Prochlorococcus marinus XMU1406: one gene and its partner. The protein of the gene in region 2 interacts with the protein of the main gene of each other region in a pairwise test. Links are inferred from orthologs where the notes say so. Each region holds a gene or a part of one and is shown on either strand. Other genes may lie near its edges.

What was found. The genes of interacting proteins can lie anywhere in the genome.
Region 1: the proteins of HA149_RS00380 (region 2) and HA149_RS05570 interact in binary tests that used the Escherichia coli proteins (3 or more experiments, as listed by UniProt). The link is inferred for Prochlorococcus marinus XMU1406 from one-to-one orthologs.

The regions. Positions count from the first base shown.
Region 1 is NZ_JAAORG010000001.1:946,502-954,045, forward strand. What follows is about bases 1,364-4,322. They hold HA149_RS05570 (SufE family protein), read right to left. Parts: upstream 3,074-4,322; coding sequence 2,654-3,073; downstream 1,364-2,653. Other genes in these bases: HA149_RS05565 (homoserine dehydrogenase), read right to left, coding at 1,364-2,609; HA149_RS05575 (5-formyltetrahydrofolate cyclo-ligase), read right to left, coding at 3,113-3,670; ruvC (crossover junction endodeoxyribonuclease RuvC), read right to left, coding at 3,679-4,152; bchI (magnesium chelatase ATPase subunit I), read right to left, coding at 4,158-4,322. In the rest of the region: HA149_RS05555 (ABC transporter substrate-binding protein), read right to left, coding at 1-967; HA149_RS05560 (hypothetical protein), read right to left, coding at 985-1,236; more of HA149_RS05565, read right to left, coding at 1,308-1,363; more of bchI, read right to left, coding at 4,323-5,246; HA149_RS05590 (RNA methyltransferase), read right to left, coding at 5,369-6,118; HA149_RS05595 (cytochrome c), read right to left, coding at 6,115-6,501; petG (cytochrome b6-f complex subunit V), read left to right, coding at 6,557-6,676; 16S rRNA (guanine(966)-N(2))-methyltransferase RsmD, read right to left, coding at 6,653-7,252; imidazole glycerol phosphate synthase subunit HisH, read right to left, coding at 7,266-7,544. UniProt on the Escherichia coli protein: Participates in cysteine desulfuration mediated by SufS. Cysteine desulfuration mobilizes sulfur from L-cysteine to yield L-alanine and constitutes an essential step in sulfur metabolism for biosynthesis of a variety of sulfur-containing biomolecules.
Region 2 is NZ_JAAORG010000001.1:73,737-79,629, forward strand. What follows is about bases 2,778-5,777. They hold HA149_RS00380 (aminotransferase class V-fold PLP-dependent enzyme), read right to left. Parts: upstream 4,905-5,777; coding sequence 3,651-4,904; downstream 2,778-3,650. Other genes in these bases: HA149_RS00375 (alpha/beta hydrolase family protein), read left to right, coding at 2,778-3,654; HA149_RS00385 (SufD family Fe-S cluster assembly protein), read right to left, coding at 4,904-5,777. Outside these bases: HA149_RS00355 (ABC transporter ATP-binding protein/permease), read right to left, coding at 1-334; HA149_RS00360 (hypothetical protein), read right to left, coding at 377-655; HA149_RS00365 (histidine triad nucleotide-binding protein), read right to left, coding at 702-1,043; def (peptide deformylase), read right to left, coding at 1,048-1,653; more of HA149_RS00375, read left to right, coding at 1,729-2,777; more of HA149_RS00385, read right to left, coding at 5,778-5,893. UniProt on the Escherichia coli protein: Cysteine desulfurases mobilize the sulfur from L-cysteine to yield L-alanine, an essential step in sulfur metabolism for biosynthesis of a variety of sulfur-containing biomolecules.

The sequences.
Region 1 (7,544 bases), 870 kb from region 2 along the record:
TTTTTAATATCGGAGGAATAATTGATCTAGATGGCTTCCTTAACCCATAACTTACTTTCTCACTAATTAATTTTCTATTAAGACTTTTTGCCAAAGCCAGTCTTAAATTAAGATTATTTAAGGGATAAGAACTAGTTTTAAGACTTATAAAACTTAATTCAATGAAAGGGCTATTACCTTCTTTAAACTTTTGATTTTTACTTAAATTATTTAGACTTTTTCTCTGACTATCATCAATTGAATTTGATAAGAGCACGTCAATTTGTTTACTTTTTAAAGCTCCAAAAAGAGAAGATGAATTTGAATATCCCACAAAATTAATACCCTTATTTAAGGGATTTTCACCCCAATAATTCAAATTTGGAGCAATTGATTGGACTTCATTAGAAAAGCTGGTCAGCACATACTTGCCAGTACCAACAAATTTTTCATTTAGAAACTTATCAGAATATTCTTTGTAAAACGTAGGAGATATTGGAGTTAAATTTACTGATGTAAGCAAACCATTTAAAGAACTTGATGGTTTATTCAAATTTATTATGACTGAATATTCACTTGGCGTTTCTATTGATTTAATCTTATTTCCTAAAATATAATTCATTGTTCCAATTCTTTTGAATCTATCAAAAGTAAACTTTATTGCATTTGAGTTAAATGAAGTTCCATCGTGAAAAAAAACATTTTTTCTTAAATTGATAATTATTTGAAGTCTATCCTTTGAAATAATTGGCATCCCCGAGGCCAATTCAGGTATTAATTCTCCGTTAGAATTTAACTCATATAACGTGTCTCCCAGAGAACTGATTAATTGAATTGCTTTAAGAGTATTAGCTCTAGCTGGATCTAAAGATTCAATTTTTCCAGAACTTGCTACTATGATTTTTTTAGATATTCTTTTTGAGCCGCAAGAATTCTGTAAAAAAGAAATTAAAATAATTAATATTGATAAAAAAAATTTTTTTTTCATATTCCCTTTTTACTTAATTATTCTGAAGAATTATTTGAGCAAAACATTTGTAATGTTATTTGACTTATTTCTAAAGCAAATGTTTTTTTAGAATTATAGGCAAAAGGCCACTCTCTCACCCAACAAATTTCTTTACATATATTTATACCAATTATTTGAAAAGTCTTATTACTATTTTTAATTTTTACACAAGCACCTTTATAAAGATTTTCGGAACAAATTAAATTATTATTTTCATTTTTATTGTCTAATAGTTTTGAATGAATCATTAAGGTGCTAAAAACCAAACAGTTACTTTCTTCGGTTTACCAAGCTATAAAGAAATTTGCAAACTATTTTTCTAAATACAACTTAATTGACTTGCAATAATTTTAACTTCATTAAGCGAATTTATTTCATCTTTCGATTTCTCAAAATCACCATTATTCACCTCATGAGTAATAACTACAATTTCAGCTTTGTCCTCACTTGCATCTAGTTGAACAATTGATTCTATTGATACATTATTCTTTCCAAAAATATCTCCAATCTTTCCTATTACGCCTGGACTATCAAGACAAATAATTCTAAGGTAATTTTTTTTATTTATTTCTGAAGAACTTATGATATGGCAGTTTCTCCAGAAATCAAAAGATAATAGTGGATCGATTGAATTATTATTTTTTACTGAGGCGGCATGCAGATTTAATATATCTGATACTACTGATGCAGCAGTTGGGCCACTCCCTGCACCTGGACCATATAACATTATCTCTCCAAGAGGATCAGCCTCTATCAATAAGGCATTATTAACTCCCTTAACTGTTGCTAATGGATGAGATTTTGGAATCAAAGAAGGTCCTACCCAAATATTCAAAGCAAGTGAATCATTATTATTAATTTGTCCCCTTTCGGAGAGCGCTAAAAGTTTTATTTCAAATCCTAATTTATTAGCATATTCGATATCCTTGAGATTAATTTTACTAATACCCTCAGAATGTATCTCCTCTCTTTTGATTTTCCCTCCAAATGCAAGTTCACTAAGAATTGAAATTTTATCAGCAGCATCATGGCCCTCAACATCTGCAGTCGGATCAAATTCTGCATACCCAAGGCTTTGAGCCAATTTCAAGGTTTCCTTGTAATCAGCTTTTTCATTTGTCATCTTTGAAAGAATAAAATTTGTTGTGCCATTTATTATCCCAACCATTTTTTTAATGCTGTTACTTTTTAATGATCTTTTTAAGGGTTCAATAATAGGAATCCCCCCACAAACTGCTGCCTCTGACAATATATAAACTCCCTCTTTAGATGCAGTTTTATATATTTCTTCTCCATATCTTGCAATGACCGCTTTATTTGCAGTAACAACAGATTTACCTAATTTTAATGATTGCATAATAATATCTCTCGCTAAGTCAACCCCACCCATTACTTCAACAATTACATCTATAGAGGGGTCATTAATTAATTTAAATGGATCATTAATCAATAAACTATTATCTAGCCCAATATCCCTTTTTTTATTAAGATCTTTAACTGCTATTTTTACAATTTCTATTTCTTTTAGAATTGGATGTGTATCAACTTCTGAACTTAATATTTTATAAATTCCTGAACCTACAGTTCCAAAACCTACAATCCCAATTTTGCATTTTTTCATTTTTTATTTCTTTTAACTTTGAGTTTAATTTTATATTATTAGATCTACAAAAATTCATTTGCTTGAGACTGCATTTTCAACAAAATGTTTAAAAAACCATTTGATCGTGAAGGTGTTAAGCTTGCTTTCAAACCAGTATCTTCAATAAATTTCTTATCTATTTTAACAACCTCATTTGGTGTTAGTTCATTTAACCCAGTAATTAAGAATGCTAATAATCCTTTGGTTATTAGGGCATCAGAATATCCTTCCCAAAATAATTTACCGCCTTTAATATTTACCTTAACAAAAACTTCTGAAACGCATCCCTTAACTTTATTTTCTTCAACAAGGATTTCACTATCTGGTTCTTTCAATTTTTTGCCTAACCATAAAATGTATTCATATTTTCTTTTTGGATCTTCTGATTTCTTCAACTTTTCTACCAATTTTGATAAATTATTGTATTTTTCCTGATTTTCCATTTTTTAAAACTATAAATTAATCGCTTTATCAGTTCTCTATTATACAAATATTTCTTTTTCTGTGATAAACCCTGATAAAGGAATATCCCACTCAGCTCTGGTTAATGGAATCGTACTTACACAATTGGAAGTTAATACTCCAATGCATGGAACATTTCTCCAATTATTATCTGTCCTTAATTTATCAAAATAACCTCCTCCATAACCTAATCTTGTTAAATTTTTATCTACAGAAAGACATGGGACAAGAATCATACTTATCTGGTTATAACTTAATGAAAAAGAGTTATTTGGACTTAGTATCCCCTCAGAATCTTTTGTGAGAGGTTCTTTATCCCATGGATAAAATAACATTTCATTTTTATCTTTACATCTGGGCAAAGCTAAACAAAATTTTTCCTTAAGACTTCTAATATCTACTTCATTTCTTAAAGGCCAATATATTGCTATGTAACCAATATTTTTATATTCCTTAATAAATGAATCAACATATAATTTTACATTCTTTTCTACATTTTCTCTTTGAGTTAGTGAAATCTCATCTCTAAGTTTTCTAAAGGTATGCCTCTCCAATTTCTTTTTTTCAGAAATATTCATATTGATCTTCAGTTAATGCCATCTTCATTTAGTTTTGTGAGAGCTATGGCCAAGGCATCTGCTGAATCATCAGGTTTTGGAGGTTTTTTAAGTTCTAAGCTATACATAACAGCATCAAGAACTTCTTTCTTAGATGCTTTCCCAGACCCAGCAATGGTTAGTTTTATCTGAGGAGGTGAATATTCACTAACATGAATTTTTTTTGAGGCCAATACCATCATAATCACGCCTCTAGCCTGCACCACACTAATGGTAGTACTTGATTTGTAAAAGAAAAATTTTTCTACCGCCGCTGATGTTGGATTCCAATGATTAATTAATTCATTAAGATCTTGGAATATCTCATAAAGTCTATCTTCTTCTTTTTTATCTTTACCTGTCTCAATTACACCACAATCTAATAATATCTTTTTTTCATTTTCTATTTCTATAATTCCATAACCAACTCTAGCTAATCCAGGGTCAATCCCAATTATTCTCACTGTAATTAATCTTCTGCAGACAATTGAAATTTTGAAAGATTTTCTTTTTCATCTAAATCAAATACTTTACAAAAAGCTTGAATAACTCTTTCACCTGAATCAACTTGTTCTAAGGGATCTTTTCTTAGTCTGTGTCTTAAAGAGCAAGAAATAACCCTTGCTATGTCATCTTCTTGCACTTCAGTTCTGCCCTCAAAGGCTGCAATTGCCCTTGCTGATCGATTTGTAACTATATCTCCGCGTAAACCATCAACATCTAGTTCTCCACAAATTGCAGAAATATTCAATCTTAGGTCATCGTCCATTTGAACAGAATTTAATATTTCTTGGGCTTTAATAACCTTTTGTTGAAGTTCATCCTGTTGTTTCTCAACGCTTAATGAAAACTCATCAGGATTATCGTCAAAAGAAGTTCTTTGATCTACTACTTGAACTCTTAATTCTGCATCTCTAACCGTCTTAACCTCAACACTCATTCCAAACCTATCCAATAGTTGAGGCCTTAATTCACCTTCTTCTGGATTACCTGAACCAATAAGGACAAACCTCGCAGGATGTCGAACTGAAACTCCCTCCCTTTCAACTGTATTCCATCCGGAAGCAGCCGAATCTAGAAGTACATCAACTAAGTGATCATCAAGCAAATTCACTTCATCAACGTATAGTAAACCCCTATTAGCTTTAGCCAACAATCCAGGTTCGAATGCCTTAACACCCTCACTCAAAGCCTTCTCTATATCAATGGTTCCACAAAGCCTATCTTCAGTAGCCCCTAAAGGCAAGTCAACCATAGGTACCTGTTTTTGAATGCTCTCTAGATTTTCTCCTTGAGTAATTTTTTCCAAAACTTCTTTACTTTGCAAATCAGGATCGACTAGAGAACTATTATATGGATCGTCTTTAACAACATCGATTGCAGGCAACAAATCAGCTAAGGCTCTGATTGTAGTGGACTTTCCAGTCCCTCTATCACCCATTATCATCACTCCTCCAATTCTTGGATCAATAACATTTAACAAGAGAGCTAATTTCATTTCTTCTTGACCAATTACAGCTGTAAAAGGAAAAACTCTTCTTTTCTTTGTTGAAGGCACAGTTTTAGTTTTCTTAAATATTCAAATAATCAATAGATGCTACTTCAGAAAATGTTTTTAGTAAATATCCCTTTCAAATTAAAACTACAAATAAATAAAATTTAATGTAATTAATTATGTAGCTAATTTCTTTCTGAATTGTTCAAAAACCAGTTTATTTGATGGACAATTCCTCTTAAAACATTTATTTCGTGCGTTGATGTATTTGCCCTCAAAATAAAATTCTTAAATTTACTGATTTTTGCCTTAGAAGTATGTTTTAAGAGATATCCAACTCGCAAAAGCATTTCATCTATCTCCACAAATGTATCATGTACTTCTTTCGATGATGCTAATTTAAAAACTTTTAACTCATTATTTAAATTCTTTTTGGAAGACTTATTTAATTCATACAAAACTATTGAGACAGCATGAGAAAGATTTAATGAAGGATTATTGTGAGAAGTTGGGATATTAAAAGTTTTATTTGCCAGAAGCAATTCACTGTTAGTTAAACCTCTATCTTCTCTTCCAAATATAATTGCTAAATTACTAATCTTTTTAAAGGATAAAGTCCAATCAAATATATCTTCCGAAGATTCAAGCAATGAATCTTTATTTACATCAATCCTTCCAGAAGATGCTAGAACTAAATCACAATCAAAAATTGCTTTTTGAAGATCATCAAAAATCTTACAATGTTCAAGAAATTTTTGACCTTTAAGGGCCATTTTTTTTGCTTCTAAAGAAAATATATCGCATTTCGGAGAAACAATTCTTAATTCATCAACTTCAAAATTACTGCATAATCTAGCAACGCTCCCTACATTTAAAGGGCCATTTGGTTCAACTAATATTACCTTTAAATTAGAAAAATTTTTTCCCAAAGTTATTCAAGGCTATGAAGATACTTTAATAAATTGGACATATTTATAGGATCGATTTCAAAACTTGGCATAGGAGGAGTTAGGCCTCCAGTAACTTGTTTTATTATCTCTTTATCATTCAAACGTTGAGTTATTGAGTGTAAGTCTGGGCCCACTAATCCTCTTGCTGTAATTCCATGACATCCAACACAATTTATCTTAAAAAGAGCATCTCCTTCCTCAGCAGAGCCATTAAGCTCAAGTGTCTCAATAATATATTTGTTATTTTCATGATGATTTACGAAAAATATTGAAAAACAAATCAATAAAACTCCCATTAAAATAAAAACAATTTTAAGGAATTCTCTTTTAAAGTCTCTTTCTGCTGCAGTTGATGAAGATGTTGACACAAAAAATAGTCTCTATGTAACAATTGTGGATAAGAAATTCAAAAAAGGCAAAAAAATGATCGAGCCTCTTCTATGTGGAATTGTTCTAGGTTTAGTTCCAATAACTCTTCTTGGATTATTCGTAAGTGCATGGAATCAATACAGAAGAGGTTCAGGGATGCTGGACATTGATTAAAAATGTTAATCTTGACTGCCCATAGTTCCTTACATCTATAGTTTCCCACAAAGTACTTTTCTTAATAAATAAGTTTGGAGAATGTTCATAAATAACTATTGAATCTTTTTTTAAAAAATTACAATTGAATAATTGATTTAAAACTAATTCATGGAGATCCACATCGTATGGAGGATCTAGATAAACAAAATCAAATTTTAATTTGTTTAAATCCATATTTCTAGATGATAAGTTTCTCTCATAATTTGGTTTTGTCCATTTCAAAACGTCTTTACAAATAACTTCGAAATCATTCCTCCTATTCTCTATATTTTCCAACGAGAGTAAATTTTCTAAGCAAATTTTTGAGTTAATTTTGTTTTTTTCAATTGCAAGTATTTTTCTTGCCCCGTGATTATAGGCTTCACAAGATATAGCCCCAGTTCCACTAAATAAATCTAACCAGTTACTGTTTTTAACTCTATTATTCAATATATTAAATATTGCCTCTCTCACTCTCAAAGTTGTAGGTCTGGTATAAGAATTATTTGGGCTTTGGAGTTTTTTACCACCTATTAATCTCAAGTTTGTCTTCATCAGTAATTATCAATTATTGAATATTACTAAGCCATCGTCTCAAAAGTTTTTCACCGGTTTTTCCAGATTTTTCCGGATGAAATTGACAGGCCAATAAATTATCATTCTCAATCATTGCAGTTAATTTTTCAGAGCCATAATCAACCTGAGCTGCAATAATCTTTGAATCATTTGGGTTTGCATGATAGGAATGTACAAAATAGACCCAATTATTTAATTCTTCTAGTTCTAATAGAGTATTTTGTTTTGTAGGTAAAAGTTGGCACCAACCCATGTGTGGGATTCTTTGGTT
Region 2 (5,893 bases):
ATTGACGTCTTAAGCTAAAAAAGCTCCCTGATCCAATTAGAAATAAGGCAGAGAAAAGCAATCCCCAGCTTCCAGCCCAAATTGAATTGACAGTATTTACTACACCTCCGAAATACTTTTCAATAAAAATTGGTTGGAAGCTTTCAAAAAAACTGATTATTCCTGTAAGACCAACAAGTACTACTCCACCAACACAAAATAAAAGAGAAATCAAAAGCCATATGAACTGTAATCCATTACATTGATCTATAGGAAGAAAAAATGGCTGAGATAGCTTCCTTAATTTTTGTAATTGGTACAGTATTTTAGATTTATTATTAACTGCTTTCTTCATTGCTTGACTAGTTTTATAAGGTAAATTATAACTTTTAGCAGTCTATTGACCAAAGCCAATAAATGAAAGGGCCCAGTCAGGTAAATTTAAGTAATTCAAGATTGTTGTATCAAATTGATGAATTTTCGGAAAAGATTTATCTAATACCCACCATAAAAGAAAAGGTAGATTAAATAGAATTTGTAATTGCCATTTATAAGTTAAAACTCTCCAAATTTTTATTAACTTAGTTTTGAGTGAATCGTCTAACTCTTCCCAATTTTTTGAAATTAAATTGAATAAATTTTTGGATTCTGTATTTAAGGAATCTGGTGTATTCATTTTGTTTTTACTTATTTATAACCCATAAACATTTCTTTCGAGAGTTTTAACCTGGGGGCCAATTCATTTTTCTTCCAGATAAAAAATGAATATGTAAATGAAAAACTGTTTGTCCCGATTCTGCTCCAGTATTAATTACTGTTCTCCAATTAGTTAAACTTTTTGATTTAGCTAATTTGCTACCAACAAACAGTAAATGCCCTAATAAATTTGCATCTTCTTCAATACAATCTAATAAACTAATAATTGGCTTTTTTGGAATCACTAAAAAATGTACTGGTGCTTGCGCTTGTATATCATTAAAGGCAATACAAAACTCATCTTCATAAAGCTTATCGCAGGGAATTTCCTCATTAATTATTTTTTGAAATATTGTAGTTTCAGTCATTAGGTTAATTAATAGAAATTACGTCTTTTTCGTTAAACCCTTCCTTTAAAAGCTCTTTGTTCAAATCATCTTTTGATGTAACTCTATCAACAAATAATATTCCGTTTAAGTGATCCATTTCGTGTTGAATACACCTCGCCAGAAGTCCATCTGCTTTCATTTTACGTGGTCTCCCCATTTCATCTCTAAATTTTAATTTGATAGTTGATGGTCTAACTACATTCAAATAGACGCCAGGTATACTCAAGCAGCCTTCTTCGTATGAATTAAGGGTTGTTCCAAAGTCTGTAATTTCTGGATTGATTAATATTAGAGGTTCTGCTGCTGAATCTTCAAAATTTACATCTATGACAAGAAGCTCTTTGTTGATACCAATTTGAGGTGCGGCAAGTCCAATTCCTTTAGCTGCATACATGCTTTGCAGCATTTCTCTAGCAAGTTTTCTAATCGATTCATCAACCTTAGTTATTCTCTTGGAATTTTGTCTTAATACATCATCACCAAGCTTATAAATGTCTAGAGATGGCTTACCTGTTTGTTCTTTTGCAATTTTTTCCGAGCTCCCATTTGTTCTTGACTTTTTTGCAAGTTGTGAAAAATGGTTTGCCACGTTTAAAAGTTTTTAATTAAGAGTTTAGCTATAAAAATACTAGCACTTTAATTTACGTTCTTTATAATTTTTTAAATGAGTAATAATGATAAGCTAAAAGTTATTCAAACTGAATCTAAAAAAAAAGCTTTTAAGGAATTAACTATTGTTAGGGATACCATTTTTTGGATTGATGTAGTTGGTGAAGGTCAAAATGAAAATGCCATTTTTGCAAGACCATTTCATGACAAAGAAGCGTTTCCTCAGAAATTAACAAGTAAAAAATATAATATTAAAAATAATTTTCATGGATATGGTGGTAAATCTTATAAATGTATAAATTTTAAAAATAATTTTTATTTGATATGGATAGATCAGATTACCAAGGCATTATGGTTTCAAATTTTTAAAGAGTCAGCGTCAAATTATAGAAGCCAAAATAAATATCTAGTTTCAGTTCAAGAACCTAGTCAACTATCTAAATCAATTGATGGAAATTTCGATTCTTCATTTGTCATTTCTGAAAAAAATTTTTTGTATGGAATTTGCGAAATAAATAATAGAGATTATTTATTTTCTTTAAATTTAAAAAAAACTAAACAAGATATTCATCGAATAAAAAAATTTAAAAATTTTGCTGGAGAATTATCTTCTAATACCTCTGTTAACTTACTTTCTTGGATAGAGTGGGATTATCCATATATGCCTTGGGAGAAAAATGAGCTCTTTTTTGCTCAAATAGATTTAGATGGCGAGATACAAAAAATAAAAAAATTCTCAAATAAGCTGATAAATTCCAAAAAAAACGTTTCTTTTTTCCAACCCTATTGGATAAGTGAAACACTTTTAGTATGTTCTGAAGATAGTTCTGGATGGTGGAACTTATTGTTTTTAGATGTTAGTGAAATTGAGAATATTTTTATTAAGAAAAGAGTAGAAAAAAATTTAATTGAATATGGAGTACCACAATGGGTCACTGGAATAACATTCTTTTCAGGGACTATAAAGAATTTATTTTGTGTAGCAAAAAAAGAAAATATTTTAATAGTGGAACAATATAAAGATCTTGAATTCGTTAAAGAATTTTTTACTCCTTTTACCTCAATAAGTGATTTCAGTGTTTTTCGGAAAAAAGTTCTTTTAAAAGGTAATGGATCTGATTTTTTAGGAATTGTATTTGAAATTGATTTTGCAAAAAAAGTTTTATCAAATTTTTCTGAGCAGATATTTTTTGATCATATAAAAGATTGTTCAAAACCTGAAACATTTTGGTTTAAAGGTTTTGAAGCTCAATCTACTCATTCTTTTCTTTATAGGCCGCTTGTTGAAAATTTTAGAAAGCCACCGCTCCTTGTTAGAGCACATAGTGGACCAACTTCATGTTTTGATGGATCATATAATGCTGAAGTTCAATATTGGACGTCGAAGGGATTTTTTGTTGCTGAAGTTAATTATGGAGGATCATCAGGATTTGGTAAAGCATATAGAGAGAGGTTGAATTATAAATGGGGCATTGTTGATTCTTATGATTGCAAAGCACTAGCTCTTGAATTGATTAAATCAAATCAAGTTGATAGTGAAAAAGTAGTAATTTTTGGGAATAGTGCTGGTGGTTTAACTGCCCTGAATTGTTTATTATATGGATCTATTTTTACAGCAGCAATTTGTAAATATCCTGTTATTGATTTGAAGGATATGCATTACAACACTCATAGGTTTGAAAAAGATTATTTAAATTCTTTGGTAGGAAATTATGCAAAAAATTATGATGATTATATAAATAGATCCCCGGTAAATCATATTAACAAAATAAAAAAACCAATCTTATTGTTTCATGGAAAAAAAGATACAGTTATTTCTTATAAGCAAACTTTAAAAATTCAAGAAATTTTGATTCAGAATAATAAATATTCAGAAGTTATTTTTTTTGATAATGAAGGGCATGGTTTTAAAAGTATTGAAAATAAAGAAGTGGTAATGCAAAAATCTCAGCAATTTTTAAAAAATGCTTTGAATATTTAAGAATTGATTTTTAGAAAATCAATAGTATCTTTTAATTTTTCTATAAACATATCAATTTCTTCCTTATTGGTTGTGAAATTCATGCTGATTCTAGCTGTTGATTTAACTCCAATGTATCTGTGAAGAGGTTGACAGCAATGGTGACCACTTCTGATACAAATTCCTTTTGAATCAAGAATTTCAGCAATATCATTTGAATGTATATTTTTTATATAAAAGGTGGCAAGTGAGGCTCTGTCTGGATCTATCTCCGGCGATGGACCTATAATTTCAATATTTTCTATTTGATTTAACTTTTCAAATAAATATTTAGTAATAGTCTTTTCATATTTATGAATTTCATTTAATCCTATAGTGTTTATATATTTAATTGCTTCTGCAAGGCCTATTGCTTCTGCAATGGCTGGAGTTCCAGCTTCGAATTTATGTGGGAGCTCTGCCCAGGTACTTGTCTCTTCAAAGACATCTTGAATCATTTCGCCACCTCCAAAGAGAGGAGGAATTTTTTTCAGAATTTCTTGTCTCGACCAGAGGAAACCAATTCCTGTAGGACCGCAAAGTTTATGTCCTGATCCCGCTAAAAAATCTATATCAAGATCAATTACATCCAGTTTTTGATGCGCCAAACTTTGGCATGCATCTATTAATACTAGAGAACCTTTTTGTTTGGCTAATTTAGTTATCTCTTTGATTGGATTACAGCAACCTAGAGTATTACTAACATGTACTAGGCTAACAAGCTTTGTTCTAGATGTTAGTTTTGATTTAAAATCGTCTAAATCTAATTTTCCATTTTTATCGATGCCTATAAATTTTAATTTACATTTATTTTTTGCTGCAACCATTTGCCATGGAACAATATTGCTATGATGCTCCATTATTGATAGAAGAATTTCATCGTTTTCTTTTAATGAATATTCACCCCATGATCTAGCAGCTAGATTTATTGCTTCAGTAGCATTCCTTGTGAAAATAATTTCTTTTGTCGTATTTGCTTTTATGTATTTACTAATTGAGTATCTTGCATTTTCAAATTCTTCTGTCGCTTTAGCACTTAATTGATGCGCTCCTCTATGTACATTGGCATTAAAGTTTTTATAATATTCATTAATTTTTTCTAAGACTTGTATTGGTTTTTGAGTGGTTGCAGCATGGTCTAAATAAATGATTTGCTCATTACTTTTTATGTTTTTATTTAAAAGAGGAAAGTCTTTCTTAGTTATTTCAGAGAAATTTTGAATCGTTCCCATTATTTTTCATTTAAAAGTTTATCAAGCAAATCCCATCTATCTTTTGCAACGGGAATAAATGAAATTATTTCTTGAAAGTAAGAACTTAATTGTAGTTTATTTGCTTCTGGTAATGTGATCCCTCTTGATCTCATATAAAAAAGTTCATCTTCATTTAATTTCGATATTGTAGCTCCATGTTTGCATTTGACGTCATCAGCAATTATTTCTAATTGAGGTTTGGTATCTATTTGTGCGAGATTTGATAAAAGTAAATTCCTACTTAATTGAGAAGCATCAGTTTTCTGGGCAATTTTAGGAACTATTATTGAACCTTCAAATATTGCATGTGATTCATCATCAGCAAGTGATTTGTTGATTTGATCTAGAAATCCATTTGGGCCATTAAAGTCTATTTTTGTATAAGTAGAAATTTGCTCATCTTTTTTTGTTATTTGCATACCTTTAATATTGGTTTTAGCCTTTCCTTCAGATTGTTTAATACTAATTTCAAATCTTGCATAATTGAATTTGAAATGTAAAGAGCCTAAGTTGTATTCGCTATTTTTTTGTTGAATTACATTTAGAGAATTTAATAAATTTGATCTGTTTTCACCGTAAGAAACAACACCATGATTTACAGAACTATTTTCATCTAAACAAAAGTATGTTGATTGAGATAAGGAAGAGTTTTCTTTAACAAGATTTACTTGTAGTAATTCAACATCACAATTCTTTTCTAAAAATATTACTAGGGTTTTTGCGTTTAATGAATTACTTGATGAATGACTAAAGATTTCAATAGGAGGAATTTTTGAGCCATTTATTTTTAATCCCAAGATATTTTTTGTATTACTCAAAGACAGATTGAGCAAATCACTCCAATTTTCGTTTTGATCAAAGCAAGATATCTGTGCCTTGATATATTTATCTAATTCATCCTGACTTAATTGCTGTATTGAATAATTTTCTTCTATTAAATTAATTTGGCAATTATTACCAATTACAAA